Regions from separate parts of the Peribacillus sp. P4_C12 genome, predicted to be linked through region 1. Evidence: riboswitches for the same ligand, from Rfam matches in the RefSeq annotation. Region 1 holds a riboswitch; each other region holds the start of a gene.
The links. Region 1 has a riboswitch for S-adenosylmethionine ahead of AC1DUW_RS10385 (methionine ABC transporter ATP-binding protein). Riboswitches for the same ligand answer to the same signal wherever they lie in the genome.
Positions count from the first base shown of each region.

Region 2: another riboswitch for S-adenosylmethionine. It lies ahead of AC1DUW_RS07650 (methionine ABC transporter ATP-binding protein); the one in region 1 lies ahead of AC1DUW_RS10385 (methionine ABC transporter ATP-binding protein).
Region 3: another riboswitch for S-adenosylmethionine. It lies ahead of AC1DUW_RS07695 (Fur-regulated basic protein FbpA); the one in region 1 lies ahead of AC1DUW_RS10385 (methionine ABC transporter ATP-binding protein).
Region 4: another riboswitch for S-adenosylmethionine. It lies ahead of AC1DUW_RS13150 (O-acetylhomoserine aminocarboxypropyltransferase/cysteine synthase family protein); the one in region 1 lies ahead of AC1DUW_RS10385 (methionine ABC transporter ATP-binding protein).

Region 1 covers NZ_JBFUIB010000049.1:8,848-14,417, forward strand. The annotation lists gene AC1DUW_RS10370 (M20 family metallopeptidase) at 1-764, opposite strand, end outside; gene AC1DUW_RS10375 (MetQ/NlpA family ABC transporter substrate-binding protein) at 858-1,730, opposite strand; gene AC1DUW_RS10380 (methionine ABC transporter permease) at 1,753-2,403, opposite strand; gene AC1DUW_RS10385 (methionine ABC transporter ATP-binding protein) at 2,417-3,439, opposite strand; SAM riboswitch class I at 3,780-3,891, opposite strand.
Region 2 covers NZ_JBFUIB010000027.1:27,013-31,245, reverse strand. The annotation lists gene AC1DUW_RS07660 (UDP-glucose dehydrogenase family protein) at 1-666, shown strand, start outside; gene AC1DUW_RS07655 (MBL fold metallo-hydrolase) at 1,317-2,141, opposite strand; SAM riboswitch class I at 2,753-2,859, shown strand; gene AC1DUW_RS07650 (methionine ABC transporter ATP-binding protein) at 2,925-3,941, shown strand; gene AC1DUW_RS07645 (methionine ABC transporter permease) at 3,928-4,233, shown strand, end outside.
Region 3 covers NZ_JBFUIB010000028.1:3,153-8,722, reverse strand. The annotation lists gene thiE (thiamine phosphate synthase) at 1-33, opposite strand, end outside; gene thiM (hydroxyethylthiazole kinase) at 14-829, opposite strand; gene thiD (bifunctional hydroxymethylpyrimidine kinase/phosphomethylpyrimidine kinase) at 826-1,632, opposite strand; gene thiW (energy coupling factor transporter S component ThiW) at 1,601-2,122, opposite strand; gene tenA (thiaminase II) at 2,138-2,827, opposite strand; TPP riboswitch at 2,946-3,035, opposite strand; TPP riboswitch at 3,113-3,216, opposite strand; SAM riboswitch class I at 3,375-3,479, shown strand; gene AC1DUW_RS07695 (Fur-regulated basic protein FbpA) at 3,653-3,841, shown strand; gene AC1DUW_RS07690 (aspartyl-phosphate phosphatase Spo0E family protein) at 4,114-4,305, shown strand; gene AC1DUW_RS07685 (GNAT family N-acetyltransferase) at 4,395-4,901, opposite strand; gene AC1DUW_RS07680 (DUF459 domain-containing protein) at 5,136-5,570, shown strand, end outside.
Region 4 covers NZ_JBFUIB010000083.1:3,479-9,048, reverse strand. The annotation lists gene AC1DUW_RS13150 (O-acetylhomoserine aminocarboxypropyltransferase/cysteine synthase family protein) at 96-1,406, opposite strand; SAM riboswitch class I at 1,510-1,615, opposite strand; gene AC1DUW_RS13145 (thioredoxin family protein) at 1,777-2,085, opposite strand; gene AC1DUW_RS13140 (toprim domain-containing protein) at 2,089-2,454, opposite strand; gene gcvH (glycine cleavage system protein GcvH) at 2,545-2,925, opposite strand; gene AC1DUW_RS13130 (arsenate reductase family protein) at 3,022-3,378, opposite strand; gene AC1DUW_RS13125 (acyl-CoA dehydrogenase family protein) at 3,518-5,305, opposite strand; gene AC1DUW_RS13120 (acetyl-CoA C-acetyltransferase) at 5,378-5,570, opposite strand, start outside.

The sequences.
Region 1 (5,570 bases):
AGCTTCCATGTTGTTGCTCTAATGTAAAATCGGGCAGAAGCATATTCAGGAATGATGTTAGGTGCTTCTCCACCATTGGTTATTATTCCGTGGATTTTGACCTCAGATGGGAGTTGCTGACGTAAAGCACTAATGCTATTAAATAGCTGAATAACCCCGTCAAGAGCATTCACACCTTGTTCAGGAGCAGCAGCTGCATGTGCTGATTTTCCGTAAAAATGAAAATCAAGTGGATCTACAGCCAAAAATGGACTTGTTACACCAGTTTGACCAGCTGGATGGATAATGATGGCTGCATCTACCTCATCAAACAAACCGTGCTTCGCAAAGCTGCCTTTTGCACTTCCATTTGGCCCTCCCTCTTCAGCAGGTGTTCCGAAAACAATCACCTCTCCACCTGTTACCTCTAGTACTTGAGATAGTGAAATTCCTGCTGCGACACTCGTAGTGCCAATGATATTATGGCCGCAAGCATGTCCTAAACCTGGCAATGCATCATACTCAGCTAAAAAAGCAATTTTGGGGCCTTTCTTTGCAGAGGCTTTTTTGGCGATGAATCCTGTTTCATGCCCAGCTATATTACGGTTTACTTCAAATCCTGCATCTTGAAGTAATTTGGTCAACGTATCCGAAGCAAAGAACTCTTGATTCCCAATTTCGGGGTTTGCATGAATGGCTTGACTCGTTTCGATATATAATTCGGAATGAAGGTCGATGTGATTCTCAATGATTTGCTGATGCGACTTCGCTAATTCAATTCCCATATTCTTATCTCCCCTTTTTATTTATTTGTATAAAAAAAGCAGCCGGATAGGTAACTTGAATCCATCCGGCATTCCTTCACTTTGTTCTATTCATCATTTTTCATTGGCTGGTTTTGTCCAAGCATCTTGGTAATTCACTAATTCATCTACAGAAACATATGCAGGAATGGTGTTTCCTTTAAACGTTTTTTCAATGAACGCTTCCACTTCTTTTGATTGATAAAGTTCAACTAACTTTTGTAGTTCAGGACGATCGGCATTTCCCTTTTTAACCGCAATGATATTAATATATGGTTTCGCTGTTTTACTTTCATGGAATAATGCATCTTTTAAAGTAAGGCCTGCTTCAACGGCAAAGTTATTATTAATGGCTGAAGCATCGGCATCATCCAATAGACGCGGCGTATTGCCAGCAGCTACAGGTTTGATTTTCAAATTTTTCGGATTTTCTTTAATAATATCTAATGATCCTGATCCATTAAATTCCTCTTTCAATGTAATCAAACCAGCTTCTTGAAGAAGCAGTAATGCACGTCCAAAGTTTGTTGCTTCATTCGGAACAGCTACAGTAGCACCATTTGGAAGATCCTTGAGATCTTTGTGTTTTTTCGAATAAAGGCCCATAGGTGCAATGACAGTCGATCCGATGGCCTCTAATTTCAGATTTTGATCTTGAACGAATTCATCGAAATAGGCAACTGTTTGGAATGAATTCGCATCAATTTCTCCTTCACTTAACGCAAGGTTCGGTTGGATATAATCATTAAAAGTAACAAGTTCGATATTCAGCCCATCCTTTTTCGCTAAGTCAACAATGTATTCCCATGTTCTCGTATCCCCGCTACTGACACCGACTTTCACTGTTTTCACATCATCTGAATTACCTGTTGACTCCGCTTTGTTTCCACATGCTGCACCAACGACGGCAAATGCTAATACCATGATTGTTAATAAGATTTTCTTCATTTTTCCTACCTCCTAATAATTGTTATCTTCTTCTGATTTTTTTTGAAACAAAATTCCCGGTGGATTGCAATAATTGAACGATGATCACGAGCGCCGCTACGGTGACGACCATCGTCATCGTATCAAATCTTTGATAACCGTAAGCTAAGGCTAAATCTCCTACCCCACCTGCACCGACAGCACCTGCCATAGCAGTAGATCCAACAAGGCCAATTGTCGCTGTTGTAAATGTAAGGATCAACGAACTAAGTCCCTCGGGAATCAAAAAGCGATAAATGATTTGCCATGTCGTCGCCCCCATCGCCTGAGCTGCCTCGATGATCCCTTTGTCCACTTCCAACAGGGAGTTCTCCACAAGCCGGGCAATATAAGGAGCCGCGTAAAAGATTAGCGGAACAATGGCCGCATTCGTTCCGATCGCACTGCCGACAATCATTCTGGTAAACGGAATAAGTGCTACAAGCAAGATGATGAAAGGAACCGACCGCAATATATTGATGACCGGGTTCAATACATTAAAGATCCATTTATTCTCCAGGATGTGACCCTTTCTTGTAATGACAAGTAAGATTCCTAGCGGAAGTCCAATCAGCCCGGAAAATATCAATGAGATGGCTACCATATAAAGTGTGTCACCGAAAGCTGTCGACAGCTGGTCTGCCGTTATTTCCATTCCCCAAAGTGTATTACCCATTTATCTGCACCTCCTGGACGAGAATCCCCTCATCTTTAATATATTGATAAGCCTTGTCCACCTCTTGTTTGTTCCCTGTCACTTCAATAATTAAATTTCCAAAAGGTGTTTCCTGAATTTCAGAAATATTAGCTGATAAAACACTTAAATGAACATCAAATTTCTTCGAGATGGTTGAAAGTAAAGGATTGCCTGATGTAGTACCAATAAAGTTAATTTTCCAAATAATCGGAATATATGATCCGATATTTTTCAGGAAACTTTGTGGGATCTCGTCGTGAATAACAGTTCGTACAAAGTTTTTTGCGATATCTGTTTGGGGCTTCGCAAAAACTTCGAAAACCGAACCTTGTTCAACCACGCGTCCGCCTTCCATGACCGCAACCTTATTGCAAATTTCCCTAATTACAGACATTTCATGAGTGATTAGCAAAATGGTAATATTATATTCTTTATTAATTTTTTTTAAGAGTTGCAGTACAGCACTCGTTGTTTGTGGATCCAATGCTGACGTCGCTTCATCACACAAAAGAATCGATGGGTTGGTAGCCAACGCTCTAGCAATCCCTATTCGTTGCTTTTGACCGCCAGACAATTGTTCCGGATAACTCCTTGCTTTACTTGATAAGCCAACGAACTCTAACAACTCGCCTACCCGCTCTTTGATTTCTTTACTGGGAGTTCCCGATAAAACTAGCGGCATGGCAATATTATCAAAAACTGTCTTTGAGTTAAGTAAGTTAAAATGTTGAAAAATCATGCCGATTTTTTTCTTTTCTGCCCGTAATTCCTTCGGATTCAATTTGGTTAAATCCTTTCCCCCAACAATAACCTGTCCATCTGAAGGGTGTTCGAGTAGATTGACTAACCGAATCAACGTACTTTTTCCGGCTCCACTATAACCGACAACACCAAAAATATCGCCTTTTTCAACTGTCAAATTAATTCCTTTCAAAGCTTCAACAGTCTGTTTCTTTGTTTGATAAACCTTTTTAACATTTTGAAACTCAATCATTCTGTCTCCCCCCATGCTGTTTATTTGTACGAATTCATTATCCAGAGAAGAGCTTTGCAAAGTTTCATAATGATAGGGTTAAATTTTCGTAACTCACGAGTAATTGTGTGAAACTCACGAGTAAATGCGCGAAACTCACGAGTAAATCTGTCAAACTCACGAGTAATTGCTTATAATTCACGATTAGTGCGCAAAACTTGCGAATAATTACACCAATTCTCCAAATAACCATATACATTCTGAATAAACAAAAGAGGCCTCTTCCGTCATCAGACAGAAGAGGCCTCTTTTAGACATAAAAAAGAGTAAACTCTTAAATTAATTATCTAAGAAAAGCTCCTTCTTATCTTTCAAACTTTCGTCCGTTGGAATTAGCACAGTATTTTTACAAAAGTAAAAACCCGCTGCCGAGGTATCATAGGGCCAAGTCCCTCCACATCTCTTGATAAGAAATAACGTATTTATTTAATTATGTTCCTCACTATATATTCAAATTTCACTAATGTCAACTCTATTTTGAATAATCTAAAATATTTTTATAGTATAATTATTAATCGTTCATTTAACTATACCTTAAGACAGGTCAGATTTTGCCCTGCATACCATGTATACGGTCAACCTAGGCATAGACTCTATTACAAAAAAACGAAAACATAACGAAGTCAGTCAGGATCAGGACTTCCTTCCTCATAAGGAAAGCTCTGTATCTTGATAAAATAACGGCAAACTTTTGGCAAACTCACTATTCGGGTTGCTACTCACGGTCTGCCTTATCCATGCGGGGAGCTCCCTGCGCCCCCCACTCTTACAATCTTTTGATTGGGGTTTACGTTTGTTTTTGAGTTTTTGACCATTTTTTGATAGCAAACTTTCGGTACGTTTAGTTTCAAAAAGAAAAGACAATAATATATAGTTCCATATATTTCGTGGTGAAAATGCGGTTATAAACTTTTTTGCATCTGTTTTAAATATGTGAGTACCCTTTGCCCTCATATCTGTAATAATAAAAGTTCATTTATTATTAGAGGGAAGGAAGACTACACATGTTTTTTTCACCTTTAGCATCTTTATAAAAGCTCTTTCCTTAGAAGAGTTTATTTCTTTTAATTAAAAAACAATCGATAGGGTTTGAATTCTATAGTATGTCTACTTTCTTATCAGCAAAAACAAATCGCTATTTAGAAGCTTCTAATTTTGTCGATATCTACTCAGAATTTGTAGATATTTCTCGGGAAATTGTTGAAATTTGAAAATGGTGATTCCGAATAGTTGGAACAAAGGAATTTCTACTTTAAATTTGATTGCCTTAGGTTTAAATAGTTATAACGCAAATTAACACCTTAATATCGTAAAAGAGAMTAAAAAAAAGGTAATGAAACCTTTTTCTTATTGCAGTAATGGTTCGTAATGGGTTCTTTGTTGTTCAGTTTTAAGCTATGACATATCGTTTGTCAGTTAGATGTTCATTTCACGCGTAGCTGCGAGTTCATTGGTTAAAAATTAAGATCTCTTTTAATTGAATGGGAACATGGGTTAAATAAATTGTCATATATATCGGGTATCGCTATCTCTTTTAAAAACTTCTAATTTTGTCGATATCTACTCAGAATTTGTAGATATTTCTCGGGAAATTGTTGAAATTTGAAAATGGTGATTCCGAATAGTTGGAACAAAGGAATTTCTACTTTTGATTTGGGTGCCTTAGGTTTAAATAGTCATAACGTAAATTAACACCTTAATATCGTAAAGGAGACTAAAGAAAAGGTAATGAAACCTTTTTCTTATTACAGTAATATTTCGTAATGGGTTCTTTGTTGTTCAGTTTTAAGCTATGACATATCGTTTATCAGTTAGATGTTCATTTCACGCGGAGCGCGAGTTCATTGGTTAATAACATTAAGATCTATTTTAATTGAATGGGAACATGGGTTAAATAAATTGTCATATGTATCGGGTATCGCTATTTCTGTTTCATTGGTTCCTTCTAATCTTTCTTTTTCTTGATACAAGAATCTTTAGCTCTATCGTTTAGGGGATTGCCCGTATCGCGTAACGCTATAAGCGTTTCGATATCGGATTGAACGAAGATATGCCAATCGCTATCTTTTAACAGCTCCTATCCATATCGCTC
Region 2 (4,233 bases), on a different contig from region 1:
GCAAACCTTTGTGAAAAGGTGGGTGCCAACATAGAAGAAGTAGCACATGGAATGGGTCTAGATTTTCGAATAGGAACCCAATTCTTAAAAGCAGGAATTGGATTCGGGGGCTCTTGCTTCCCTAAAGACACTCGTGGTCTAATTCAACAGGCTACTGAAGCTGGGCAATCACTTGAAATTCTGGAAGCAGTAATAAAGGTAAATAAACAACAAAAGTATTCGTTAATGAATAAAGCAAAGCAACGTTTTGGTAACTTAAAAGACAAAAAGATTGCAATATTAGGATTGGCATTTAAACCGAATACAAACGACGTACGTGAATCAATTGCCATTGATATAGCTTCAGAGCTAACTATGCAGGGAGCATTGGTAACGGCTTATGATCCATTAGCACTTGAAGAAGCAAAGCAAATTTTGGGAGAAAAGATTCAATATGCTTTATCCATAGAGGAAGCTATAACAAATACAGACATGGTTTTTATAGCTACTGATTGGGATGAATTCAAAGATTTCCCCCTAGAAAAATATGAAATGTTAATGAATCATCCAATTATTTTTGACGGAAAAAATAGTTATTCCTTAGATGAGATTTCTGAATATAATATTGAATATTATTCAGTAGGCAGACCATTTCATAATATAAGTAATTTTTATAACCTGAAATAAATCAAAAAAGAACTAACCCTAAGACAGAATAATTAATTTGAAAAAGCACCTGCGTTCTTAGGCAGATGCTTTTTTGACGAGTCTCTTCTATTGTTTTTTTATTATATGAAACAAAAGGACACATGTCCTTAATTAAGGATTATGCCTACCTTTTGATTTAACCTAGATCGACTACACATTCTTGAATATATATTAACTCTCAAAGATGCCCGTCTCTAGCATTATAAGGAGCCCTCACTCGTTAGTTTCACTAAAGCTATCCTTTATCATTTTTTGTTCCTATCATTAAGCCGTGTAGACCGCCCGACAAAGAGAAAATAATAATGTGGTCTCCAATAGCGTTTAATAATGGCTTTTTAAGCAGAAGTCCAAATAGTCCCCCTATTTTTTCTTCATTATTTCACGTAATTCCTTATTACTTTTGGCCTGAACTATACAGAAAAGAGTGTCCCTTCATTTTTTGAAGAAACGCAAGATGATAGCTAATTAACCAAATAACCTTTTTTTATGTTTTGAAGCCCACAGCAACCATTTAGGTTTCGCTAGTTGATCTGGATTTAAAGTGCCCACACTACGTTGCGCCAATGGCTGATTGCGAATACATCCGCGGCTGTTATTCTCTTCCATAACATCTAATTGATGACATTTTTTTATGTTACTCCATTCTCCTCTGTAATCAACACATTTCCGTTTAATATCGATGTGATAATATGCTCCGAATCCCATTCGTGGCCAGATATCTCGATAAGCGGATATTGATTCGGCAAAACAATTTGCTGGATTTCATGAACTGCCAAGCCTTGATTATGCAATCGTAAAATTTCACCACTCAGGTTTTCCAGATAGTCCAGCTTTCTTTGAAACATTTCCTTCCCATTTGGGACATGCCCGGCATGACAACAAAAAACCTCTCCAAAATCATATTGAAGTAATCTATTTATAGAATCGATGATGACAGGGACAGATTCTTCCCGTAAAACAAGCTTTGTTTTCGGTGTAACGAATAGGTCACCTGAAAACAGCATGCCATTACTGTGATTCAAATACACCATATGGTCCTTAGCATGACCTGGGGTAAAGATTGGCTCCCACGTTTGGGTACGGGAATGAACAGTCCTCCCCAACGGCTCAGCTTTGAAGCCATCTCTCCTTCCCCAAAAAGCTTTGCGATAATCTGGATATTCAGCATCCTTCGCACATACATCAATCGACATCGGATGAATATAAATTGGAACTTTTCTATGTTCTTGTATCCAGGCGGCACCGCCAGTATGGTCCTCATGATAATGCGTTAGCGCCACTAAATCGAAGTCGGCTGATTCATAGAAAGGGATAAGTTCTTCCAATAAAATTTGGGCTGCCGTATCAATCAATAGGCCGTCTGTTAAAAAAGCATATACACTCATCCCCGACTTTATTCCTTCAGGGGTCCCTTGTACACAAACCACATCATTTATCGTCTTAATCTCTAGCATGGCTTCCCTCCTCATCAATTGTATAAAAATAGTTTAATATCCTATTTACCCCTTGTTCATTACAATAAATGTAATATTCCTCCATACTTTTGACAAGCAAATAGTATTTTCCTAGCAAAGACCCGTTGTATATTTTCCGGTAGAATCAAGGCACTGTTTGAAACCATTGTCATTGATTTAAGGTATTCTATTATGCAACGAAGAAAAGAAACAGCAAAAATCTGGCTTCGGTTAAAAGGAAGTTGTTAAGAAAGGGTACTCCGTATTTAAGTTTGGGCGATAAAAAAGCTAAAGCATTCATGATACAGACTTTGAAACAATACTTTCCTGACAAAAACTTCACGTAATTATTAAAAAAAATCGACAAACTGCTAAAAAGAACGAAGCTTTTCTTACAAAAACCTTGAAAAAGAATGACTTTACGACCATTAACGATGGATGATTCCATTACCCCGATTCGAAAAGAGGGAATTATCAAATACTAGATTTACCCTTTAAAAAATTAATTCACCTGAAAGTTATTCTAAAATTACAGAAATGATTGACAATGTGTGAATTTACAAATAATATAGATTATATTAGAAAACTTGTAATATTCCAAAATAATAATTTACTTATCAAGAGTGACTGAGGGAACAGGCCCTGTGATGTCCGGCAACCGCCCCAATCGGGAACGGTGCTACTTCCTGCAGAATGATTACATTCTGAAAGATAAGACGAAATAATTTCGCTGCCTCTTTCTGAATGATAGAGGCAGTTTTTTATGTTTAAGGGGGAAGGCTCATGATTGAAATCCGATCAGTCCGAAAGGAATACATATCGAAAAATACCCGAGTTGTCGGAGTGGATAACGTATCTTTGACAATTCAGACTGGTGAAGTTTATGGGATTGTTGGCTACAGCGGAGCCGGAAAAAGCTCATTAATACGCTGCTTAAATTTGCTTGAACGTCCGACAAAAGGAAATATCATTATTGACGGTATTGACTTAACGTCTTTATCAGGCAAAGAGCTTCGAAAACAACGACAAAAAACCGGTATGATATTTCAGCACTTTTCCTTAGTCAGTTCCAAAACCGTTTTTGAAAATGTTGCTTTCGCCTTGAAAGCCGCACACAAATCAAAGGGCGTCATCAAAAGTCGCGTTCTAGAGCTGCTGGACATAGTTGGGCTTAGTGATAAAAAGGATGTCTATCCGGCCCAGCTCAGCGGAGGTCAAAAGCAACGGGTCGGTATAGCGCGAGCCTTAGCCAATAACCCTACTGTACTATTATGTGATGAAGCGACTTCTGCCCTTGATCCAACAACAACAAAAGCGATTTTACAGTTATTAAAAAAGATTAGTCGGGAACTTGGTATCACTATAGTATTGATTACCCACGAAATGGAAGTAGTCAAAGAACTATGCCATCGAGTCGCTGTCATGCAGGATGGCAGGATTATCGAAGAAGGATCTGTTTATGAGATATTTTCACAACCAAAGCAGCAGTTGACGAAGCAATTCATCAGCAGTGTATTGGATTTTGAGCTTCCCTCACACTTAATTGAGGAAAGCAAAGGAACGATTATTCAAATTCAATTTGAAGGGCCCACCGCCGGTGAATCAATTCTTTCCGATGCTCTACAAAAGTATTCAGTAAAGGGAAATATCTTGCACGGCAAAATTGAATATATTCAGGATGTTCCATTAGGAATCTTAATCATTGAATTAATTGGTGAGGCTGCTGAAGTTCAATCGGCACTGGAATATATAACAAATCGGACCAGTTCTGTGGAGGTATTGAAACATGTCACTGTTTGATTCCGTCGTCAATATTTTACCTGACCTTAATAAAGCCTTTCTCGAAACAATCTATATGGTTGGAATCTCCCTTGCGGTAGCCCTTCTAATTGGTTTACCTCTTGGAGTATTGCTGTTTACAACGACCAAGAATTTAATCTTTGAAAATAACGTCGTGAATCGATCTCTCGGTTTCGCTGTCAATATTGTCCGTTCAATCCCGTTTATCATTCTCTTAGTCGCCCTCCTTCCTTTAACGGATTTGCTTACTGGATCAACGATAGGGCCAAGAGCGGCTTCTGTTTCCCTATCT
Region 3 (5,570 bases), on a different contig from region 1:
ATATAGGCTTAAATCAATTTGAGACTTCTTCATATAATTTCACCTCATTTATCCAAATTTCCTTATCTATTCTTGATATCGCATCGATTAATCGCACACGAAACGTTCCAGTTCCTTCATCTTTTTGAAGTTTTGCAGCAGCAAGTTCCCCGGAAATGCTCATCGTTGAGATCCCGGCAACTGCCGCAGCATAGAAATTGTCTGTGACTCCGGAAAAAGTTCCGATAAGAGCAGTAGCCATGCAGCCAGTACCTGTAACACTCGTTAATAGAGGATTCCCATTATCGATAATGGACGTATTTTTACCATCGCTAACAGCATCTTTGGCGCCACTCACTACGACGACACTATTCAATTTATTAGCCGCACGTGCTGCCAGTTCTGCATTGCTAATCGCAAGTTCACCTGAATCCACTCCACGTGTAACGATATCCCCACCCATTAACCGATGGATTTCACTCGCATTTCCGCGGATGATTTGGAAGGTAACTTCCTTCAGGAGCTCTGCCACTTGTACTGTACGATAGGAAGTGGCACCAACTCCCACTGGGTCCAAAATAACTGGGATATTCAGGGAATTCGCCGTCTTACCGGCAATCTCCATTGCTTCCAAGGCTTTATCATCAATCGTACCGAAGTTCAGGACTAGAGCATCAGCCAATTTGACCATATCCTCGACTTCTCTTGGGCTAGATGTCATAACAGGTGAACCACCGATGGCAAGAGTGGCATTGGCACAGTCATTGACCGTAACAAAGTTAGTGATTTGGTGAACGAGCGGTTTACTTTCTCTTACCTGAAAGAATAAGTCTGAAACGGAAACATTCATAATAAATCACTCCTTTCTTCTTTTGAAAATGAATAAAAATGATGGACGGGTCCGTGCCCCTTACCGAGTGAAAAGCTATTTCGTATGGCTTCAGAAATATATGTCTTGGCTTGTTCAATGGACTGTCTTAAAGGAAGTCCGTTTGCCAGATTGGATGTAATGGCGGATGACAGAGTACAGCCTGTCCCATGGGTGTTTTTTGTATGAATGCGTTCTCCTTTAATCCAGAAAAAGTAAGTTCCGTCATAAAAAAGATCATTTGGATTCCCTGCTGAATGGCCTCCTTTAAGTAAAACCGCTTTTGCGCCAAGTTCTTTAATTGATATACAAGCCTCGTAAAAATCTTGCTTCGTTCGTATCGACAAGCCAGTAAGGACTTCGGCTTCGGGTACATTCGGAGTTACAAGTGTTGCAAGCGGCAGCAATTCTGTTTTTAAAGCAGAGACAGCTTTTTCATCGAGCAAATGATGGCCGCTTTTGGAAATCATGACAGGATCAAGGATAACGATTGCGGGTAAGAAGGTATTTAGAGACGCGGCGACTGTTTCAACGATTTCTTTTGATCCAAGCATACCTATTTTTACTGCATCGACGTGTATATCTTCAAAAATAGCTGCAATTTGATCCGTGATGATACCTGTATCTATAGCTTGAACTGAACGTACCTCCATTGTATTTTGTGCCGTTACAGCTGTAATGACAGACATTCCAAAAACCCCATGTGCAGAAAATGTTTTTAAATCGGCTTGTATTCCAGCACCGCCCCCTGAGTCAGAGCCTGCGATGGTTAACGCTGTTCTCATAAAAAAACCCCTTCATATAATTATTTTTTAAAAGTATTTTCAGTAAAATGAAAGCTAAAATGGCACCTGCGAATGAACTAAGCATAAAAGCTGGTAAAAAACCAAAAATAGCTGCTTTTTCTCCCAATAGGAGGACAGCAAGTGGATAACAAGCTAGGGATCCAAGAATGCCGGTCCCTATCACTTCCCCTAAACAAGCGAATTTCAAGCTTTGTGTTTTTCGATAAAGGACAGCAGCCAATAGTGCACCGATCATGCTGCCCGGAAAGGCGAAAATTGAACCTGTACCAGACATGTTTCTAATGATGGAAACTAAAAAAGCTTGTGTTACTGCATAAGCCGGTCCCAATAAAACGGCTGTCATGACATTTGCCAGATGCTGAATCGGAAAGATTTTTGCAAATCCAGCCGGGATGAAAATGAATGAACTAGTTATGGTAGTAATGGCCGTGATCATGGCAGTCAACGTCATTTTCTTGATTGGATTCATCATCATGACAACATCCTACAGTGGCCAATCCTGCTCATTTTGAACCATATCCCAGAATAAATATTCATAACGGGAAGTCACCAAAAAATGCTTCTCTAATCTAAGAAGTTCCTTTTCAGGCATGCCTTCTGTTAACTCCTCCAACAAAGCAATCAGCCATTTGTGTGCTTCACCGAATTCAGGAGACGAATAGGATTTAATCCAATCAGCATAGCGATTGTTTTCTAATGCTTCACCATTTTGTTCTTTTAATAGCAAACCGATCTCATAATAATCCCAAGCGCATGGAAGGAGGCAGGCGATCAGGTCGGCCAAAGTCCCATTTTGGGCTGCATTTAGCATGTAACCCGTATAAGCTAGAGTGGTTGGGGTGGGTTCTGTATTTTCCAATTCGATTGAGCTGATTCCGAATTCCAAAGCATAATGTCGATGGATATCCATTTCTACTTGAAGGGTTTCATTCAAAATACTTGCAAACTTAGCCATAGTTTCGAGATTATGAGCTTTGATGACTCCTAACGCAAAGAGTTTGGAATAATCCATTAGATAGATATAGTCCTGCTTTAGGTAATAGGCAAATTTCTTTTCTGAAAGCGTCCCATCTCCAATCGCCTGAACAAAGGGATGTGTATGGTTCCTTTTCCAGATTCCTTTTGCCCGTTCATGAAGTCTATCACTGAAGGTTTCTAATTCTGTATTCTCCATGGTACATCCTCCTTGAAATTTAAAATTTACTAAAATTGTAAAGTGTGCATACACTATCTGATCAACAAAAAAACCGCTCTCTGAAAGAAAGCGGCTGTTACCGAGGAAGAAGCAAATTCCTTCTTACAGCCTGCTTCCCTCCGCTGGTATGACCAGATCAGGTGCAAAGGGTTTGATTCTCAGCAAAAGTGCTCCCCTAGCAGTCTAATTATTCACTTTTTCCATCTAAAAAAAAACCGCTCCTGAAAAACGGAGCGGGGCAGATGGATAAAGTCATGTGTTTAAAGACGATATCATCCACTTCCCTCCGCCGGTATGATCCGGTTCAGGTTCAAAGGGTCCGGAACAAATTCCATCTCAGTCTTAAAAAGACTCCCCTAGTGGTGTGAATGTATGTAATTACTGACATCATATCAGAAAGCCAGGAAATTGCAACCCAATTTGAATGGGATCTATAGAGAATACCTATCAAAAAAAGGGAGAACCATGTGATTGACTTTTGAAGAATATTGGGATAAAATCATGTCTACATCATTTATATATTGAATTCTTATCCAGAGAGGTGGAGGGACTTGGCCCAAAGAAACCTCGGCAGCAGACCCATTTTGGGAACTGTGCTACATCCAACAAGCATACGCTTGGAAGATAAGAAGAGCCGAACGGACTACTGTAAGCCTCTTCTTGAATTAGAAGAGGCTTTTATTTTTGTGAAATAACGTTTAGTGACATAATAGAAAAAATATAATTTGGTGAAAATGAAACCTGTTACTACAATTTAGCTCATATGAAAGCGGGCTGATGAAGACAAGGAAAGGAGCCATTTACATGGCAGAATTATTTAAGAGAATTGAACAGAGGAAGGCATTGCTGATTGAAGAGTTATTAGCGAATGGAGTTTATAAAACCTCTGATGAAAGACATCTTTATGATGTTCCATTAAAAGTGCTTGAAGATGAATATAAGATTGTAATAAATAGACCTAATATCGAGTCTCCTTCAGAGTGGATGACATAGTAAGAGTTCTTAAAATACTTTACTATCTTAAAATATTATTTAATCTGATGAATATTATTAAAGCATTCGCAGTGTACATGAGTGAATGCTTTTTTATTTGTCTAGAATATAAAATGTCATAAAAAAGACACAAACAGGGAATGGAATAGGCTTTTTGTCACATTTATCTAGTGGAATAACACATTTTAATTTCCATATATGGTTGATTTTAACTACTTATTTCTTTATCATAAAAGATGTAAGAAAATTGAATAAATAGGAAGTGACTATAGATGCCCCCACAGATAACCGTAGAAAGAATAGAAGAAAAGAGACGGGAAATGATTAAATTGGCAGCTGATTATGGTTTTACAAGCCTTCTAACTGTTCAAGCAAGTCAAGAATTGGATTCGCTGTTAAATGCTATAACAAATAAAAGAAAATCAGAATATTTTTTGCTTAAGAAAGTTTATAGTGATTTTTAAATTTCGTCAGTGACTTTAAAATAGATTCCTTCATTTAAACTAAAAAAGGCTACTGCTGAATGAAGGCAATAGCTTTTATGTAATGAAATTCAAATATTAACACGCTTACCAAGGATTACTAAATCCCGTTCAATACCATCTAGCTCGGCAACTTGAGGTAAATGCGCCCATTCTTCAAAACCAAATTTAGAAAACAGTCTTATGCTCGGTGTATTGTGAGCAAATATAAAACCAAGTAGTGTCTTAACTCCTAATTTTGGACTCACTTCAATTGCCTTTTGAATCGAAATTTGTCCAATTCCTTTTCCCCGGAAATAATCATCAATATATATACTGATCTCGGCAGTGGAATCATAGGCTGGCCTACCATAGAAAGATTGAAAACTCATCCATCCAGCAGTTTTTCCTTCGAATGTAATAATATAAAGCGGTCGTTTTTCTGAATGATGTTCCTCAAACCATTTAAGCCTCGATTGAACTGAAACAGGTTCTGTATCTGCAGTGACCATCCTTGACGCAATAGTCGAATTATATATTTCGACTACTCTTGGTAAATCTGTTAGTTCTGCATCCCTAAACTCTATGTAACTATCCATCATTTTAACTCCTATCCTTATTATGTATACAACCTCCAGAAACTTGGGATTCCCATCCTATTAATGAATAAAAGGAGGTTGACGAAAACCCGTTCCATTGAATGCTTTTATTGTATCATACACTTTTTACAGTTTATCTGACAATTCATTTTTTTGCATGTTAAGTATGTTCATTTTTGGGGTAATTACAAGATAAAATACTTCATAGTAAATACATTACATAAGGGGAAACGAATGAATAAAATAGTAGGTTTATTCGTAATTGTACTAGTTATTTGTTTTGCTGCATATAAGTTTCAGGCTTCAGAGTCGGAAGATGTGATGGCTTTTGGAGATTCGTTAACCTATGGAAAAGGTGATAAGGATGGGGAAGGTTATGTAGAAGGTCTGGAGGATGAATTGAATAATCCTGATTCTGAAAAAAAAGTCCGTTTTTGGAATTACGGTATTAAAGGCCAGGTTACAGATGGTGTCATTGATCAGCTTGAAGGTAATCAAATTAACACGAAATTGGACAAAGCCGACACGTTTATTGTTTATATTGGAACAAACGACTTGATTAACAGTAATGGAGGTAACTTGAAAAAAATAAGTGATCAAAAAATAAATGATGGTAAACGTGAGTATATTGACCATCTACATAAAATTCTTTCTACACTATTAAAGAAA
Region 4 (5,570 bases), on a different contig from region 1:
ATCATTAAGTTCTTTAGTATGGAGAAATTTTATCATAGATAAAAAAGGAGCGCAATGTATAATATTTCTAGGAAAGAATGAACAGGTCTTTTTTATTAAACAGTTTTAGAAGTTAAGGAGACAATATTCGTCGCTTTTTCAATTGCCTGCTCTAAATCTTCTATTAAATCCTCTACGTTTTCAATACCAATCGATATGCGCACTTGATCAGCACTTACACCCGCTTTTGCTAAACCTACATCATTTAATTGTTGATGGGTCGTACTAGCAGGGTGGATAATTAAACTTTTAGCATCCCCTACGTTGGCTACATGCGACCATAATTCTACCGAATTGATAAGTTTTGCTCCAGCATCGCGTCCACCTTGAATTCCAAAAGTCACAACAGCTCCTGCTCCCTTAGGCAAATATTTATCCGCCAGCGCTTTATCAGGGTGACTTCCATTACTAGGGTGCGAAACCCAGTTCACAGCAGGATGATTTTCCAAATATTGAATAACAGACTTAGTATTTGAAAGATGCTCTTTCATTCTCACATGCAACGTTTCTAGCCCCAGCGTAAACTGGAACGCGCTTTGAGCACTTAACGTCGGCCCTAAATCACGAAGTAATTGCACACGCGCTTTTGTGATAAAGGCAGCAGGACCGACTGCTTCAGAGTATACAATCCCATCGTAGCTTGGATCCGGTTCCGTAAAGCCAGGGTAGTTTGGTGAGTTCCAGTCAAATTTGCCCCCATCCACGATGATGCCTCCTAAGGTGGTTCCATTTCCCAAGAGCCATTTTGTAGCAGAGTGGATGACAATGTCCGCTCCAAAATCAATTGGCCGGCAAAGGTACGGGGTAGCAAAGGTATTATCGATAATGAGTGGTATACCCGCATTGTGAGCGATGTCCGCTACAGCTTCAATATCAAGAATCCTTAGACTTGGATTTCCAATTGTTTCCGCAAATATAGCCTTCGTTCTAGGAGTGATGGCTTTTTTGAAATTTTCAGGGTCATCAGGAGAGACGAACTTCACTTTTATCCCATATTTAGGAAGAGTATTTTCAAAAAGATTATACGTACCGCCATATAATGTAGAGGCGGACACTATTTCATCTCCTGCACCAGCAATATTTAGGATTGACAGTGTAATGGCAGCCATCCCACTTGCTGTTGCCAGTCCGCCGATACCACCTTCCAACAAGGCCATTCTTTCTTCGAAAACACTGACCGTAGGATTATGAAGTCGTGTATAAATATAGCCATTTTCCTTTAAGCCAAATAAATTTGCTGCATGGTCAGTATCTTTGAACAAGTATGCATTGCTCTGATAAATAGGCACTGCACGTGCACCCGTTTCATCTACTTGCAGACCCCCGTGAACACTCAATGTTTCGAAACGCAACTTTTTCTCTGCCATAAGATTTCTCCCCTTTTTCTATGGATTTAGTTGGAATTAAGAATCAGGCCTTCCTCTTTTAACAAGCAAAAAAACCACTTCATAAGAAGAGGCTTATATACTCTCCTCATCTTCCAGAGCTAATACTCTGTTGGAATTAGCACCGTATATAAATTTATACCGGTTGCCGGGCTTCGTCGGGCCAGTCCCTCCGCCACTCTTGATAAGAACTATTAAATTTAGCAGTTACTTTCTTAATTCAAAATATAGCACTTTAGAATTATCCAGTCAATCAATTATTTGAATATTCTTATTTCAATTCCCCATCAACTATATCGTTTATTCACTACTTTTCTACAGCTAAAAAGCCAACCCATATTGGATTGGCTTTTTAGCTTATTTCCTTAAGCACTCCGTACAAATAAGGAACAGACTGAAAGGCATATATTTTTTTCCGCAGCTGCCCTTCTTTAAATAGTAATAAACAAGGTACACTCTCAATTTCATATGATTCGGCGATTGTTTGGACATAGTTCATATTCATCTTTCCTGCCTTCAAGTCTGGAAAAAGCTCCAATGATATCGAGAGCATCCTAGAAGCCACCTGACAGGTCCCACACAAAGGTGTATATAAATATAAGCAAAAGGTTTCCCCTTCTTCAACAGCAAGCCTACAATCTTCTTCTTTCATTTCTTGCATCAATTAGTCGTTCACCCTTTGACTTAAAAATTTCATTTTCACATTCATATTGGCAGATAGGAGCACTGTAGCGATATGATGTTCGGGGGCACTTTCCACTTCTTTGTACATTTTATTGATATACAAGTGGCTTGCTTCCGGCATTTCCCTTCGGAATTGCTTCCGTAGCTTTTCTCCTGAATCATCTGCGTCAAAAAGGAGATAAACATCACGGTCCATCATTTCATCTACTAACTCATCCAGCTTAGTTAATGAAATGGTCCCATTTGTACATCTTATTTCCACATCTTCATTCAAAACGGAGGCAACTTTTCTTCTATCGGAACTGCCTTCTACAATGATAACTTTATCAAATTCGCCCCACTCCATGTCATCACTCCATCTCACGAATTGTGTGCACCCTGCCTTTTTATAAACTGAAAAAGAGAGCAGGCCTATTTAGACCCTCTCTCCCTCATTTTAACCGTTTATCAGGCTATCATATTCTTCAGCGCTCATCAGGTTTTCAACGTCACTGATATTTGATGGTTCAATCACGATCATCCATGCTTTTTCAAAAGGAGATTCATTTACGAATTCAGGATTGTCATTCAACTCTTCATTTACTTCAACAACTTTACCACTGATAGGAGCATACAGCTCAGATACAGTTTTAACAGATTCAACACTGCCAAATGGCTCGTCCGCTTTCAGTTCAGCGCCAATCTCTGGAAGCTCAACAAAAACGATGTCCCCAAGTTCGGACTGAGCAAATGCTGTAATTCCGATGCGTACTGTTCCATCTTCTGTTTTGACCCATTCATGTTCCTTTGTGTAACGAAGTTCTTTTGGTGTTGTCATCATTAATTCCCTCCATAGTACATCTTATTTTATCTATTACATTATAAGGTAGATTTATTTTAAAAGTAAGGAATTAACCAAATATTTCGTATAATTTTAGTTCCAAGTCTGTTCGAATTGCTCTTCTTTGAAACCAACTGTCACTTTTGTGCCGTCCGTAACAATCGGCCTTTTAAGAAGCATACCATCAGTAGACAATATATCTAGCATTTCTGCTTCAGAAGCATCTTTCAGCTTGTCCTTTAAACCCAGCTCCCGGTATTTTTGCCCGCTAGTATTAAAAAACTTCTTCAGCTCTAATCCGCTGGTATTATATAGTTGTTCGATTTCTGTTCGAGATGGCGGATTTTCTACTATATGAATCGCTTCATATTGCAGTTCATGACTATCCAGCCACTTCTTCGCATTACGGCATGTGCCGCATTTTGGGTACCAATATAATGTTAAGCCCATTGTTTCACCACCTATCAATAGAATACCCGTTTTTTCTGTGCAATACAACGAATTCTCCTTGTCTTTCCATCGTGAAAATTTCACAAGTAATAAAGGGAATACCCGATTACGGGAATTCCCTTTAAAGGTTGAACTTTGATTATAGTGCGTATTTTTCAGTTTCGATTACCTTAATAGAAGCTTCTCGTTTTTTCGCAATGACATTGATTGGGTTGTGTCTAGTCAACTTGCGAAGAGAAGAAAGCATAATGCGAAGAGTATCGCCTGTTTCAACGGCAATTAACGTTTCTTTTGCATGCTGTTCTATTTCATTGAACGCTTCTTGAACGAAAATTTCAGTGTACAGTACTTTTTGTTTATTCTTTTCTAAGCCTGTAGTCGCAATTGCTTTTTCTGTACGTAAAACCACAGATTCAGCAGCGTATGCAAGGGATGCGATATCAGCAATGTTAGATAAGATTTCTTGTTCTTGATCAAGTTTCTTGCCGTATTTCTGTGCTGCAAGACCTGCTGCCAAAATACCGATTTTCTTAGCATTTCTAACCAGCATTTTTTCTTGTGCCAATGGCTCATCGCTAGGCTCTTCAGGCATCATCATCATTAATTCCTCTTGCAGTCCTTGCGCTTTTTGTAGAAGAGGAAGTTCTCCTTTAAGTGCTTTTTTCAGGAATGTTCCCGGAACAAGCAAACGGTTGATTTCATTTGTGCCTTCGAAAATCCGGTTAATACGAGAGTCACGGTACGCTTTTTCAATTTCATATTCCTGCATGAAACCATAACCACCATGAAGCTGTACGCCTTCATCTGTTACGTAATCCAATACTTCAGAAGCGAAGAATTTATTCAAAGAACACTCAATTGCATATTCAGCGATCGCTGCTGCCATTGATTTTCCATCTTTCACTTGCTCATCAGTCAGCTTGCTTTGTCTTTGATCATAAAGACCGACGGTACGGTATACAGAGCTTTCTGCTGCATAAATTTTAGAAGCCATCGTTGCAAGCTTTTCTTTCGTCAAGTTAAAGTCAGAAATTTTCGTTTTGAACTGCTGACGTTGATTTGTATAAGCAGCAGTAATTTCAAGAGCGCGTTTAGAACCGCCGACTGCGCCAACACCCAATTTATATCGGCCAATATTCAAGATATTAAAAGCAATAACATGCCCTTTTCCAGCTACGCCAAGAAGGTTTTCAACTGGAACATGTACGTCTTCCAGGATTAAAGTACGTGTAGATGAGCTTTTTATACCCATTTTCTTTTCTTCAGCGCCCGTAGATACACCTTGATATTCACGCTCTACAATAAAGGCAGAGAATTGTTCGCCGTCGATTTTAGCATATACACAGAACACATCCGCAAAACCTGCATTGGTAATCCATTGTTTTTCACCGTTTAAAACGTAGTGAGTACCTTCTGCATTTAATTTTGCTGTCGTTTTTGCACCCAATGCATCAGATCCTGAGCTAGGTTCAGTTAAAGCATAAGCAGCAATTTTTTCGCCCGTTGCTAGTAATGGAAGGTATTTTTTCTTTTGTTCTTCATTTCCAAATAATACGATTGGCAAAGATCCAATCCCTACGTGTGCACCGTGAGTGATTCCGAACCCACCTGCAAGTGCCATTTTTTCTGTAATTATTGCTGAGCTAATTTTATCAAGACCAAGCCCGTTGTATTCTTCAGGAACGTCAGCACCAAGTAAACCGATATCCCCTGCATGCTTCAGTAATTTTACAGAACGGTCGAATTCATGATTCTCTAAATGCTCAACTTGCGGAAGAACTTCATTCACTACGAAATCTTCAGAAGTTTTGGCAATCATTTTATGCTCATCAGAATAATCTTCTGGTGTAAACACTTGATTATACGTAATATCTTCTACTAAAAAGGCGCCGCCTTTTATGAGGTTATCTGTTGTTTGATTGGACATGTTATTTCCTCCTAAATGATTAATTATCTTAAGCCCGCCGGAATTGTTGATAAACTTTCGAACGAGATGGAATTACGCTAATAATTCAAATACTCCAGCAGCACCCATTCCGCCACCGATACACATTGTAACGACTCCGAATTGTTGGTTTCTGCGCTTCATTTCATGAAGTAGGCTTAATGTTAATTTAGTACCGGAACATCCTAGTGGATGGCCTAGGGCAATAGCTCCACCATTGACATTGACAATCTCTTCATTCAAACCC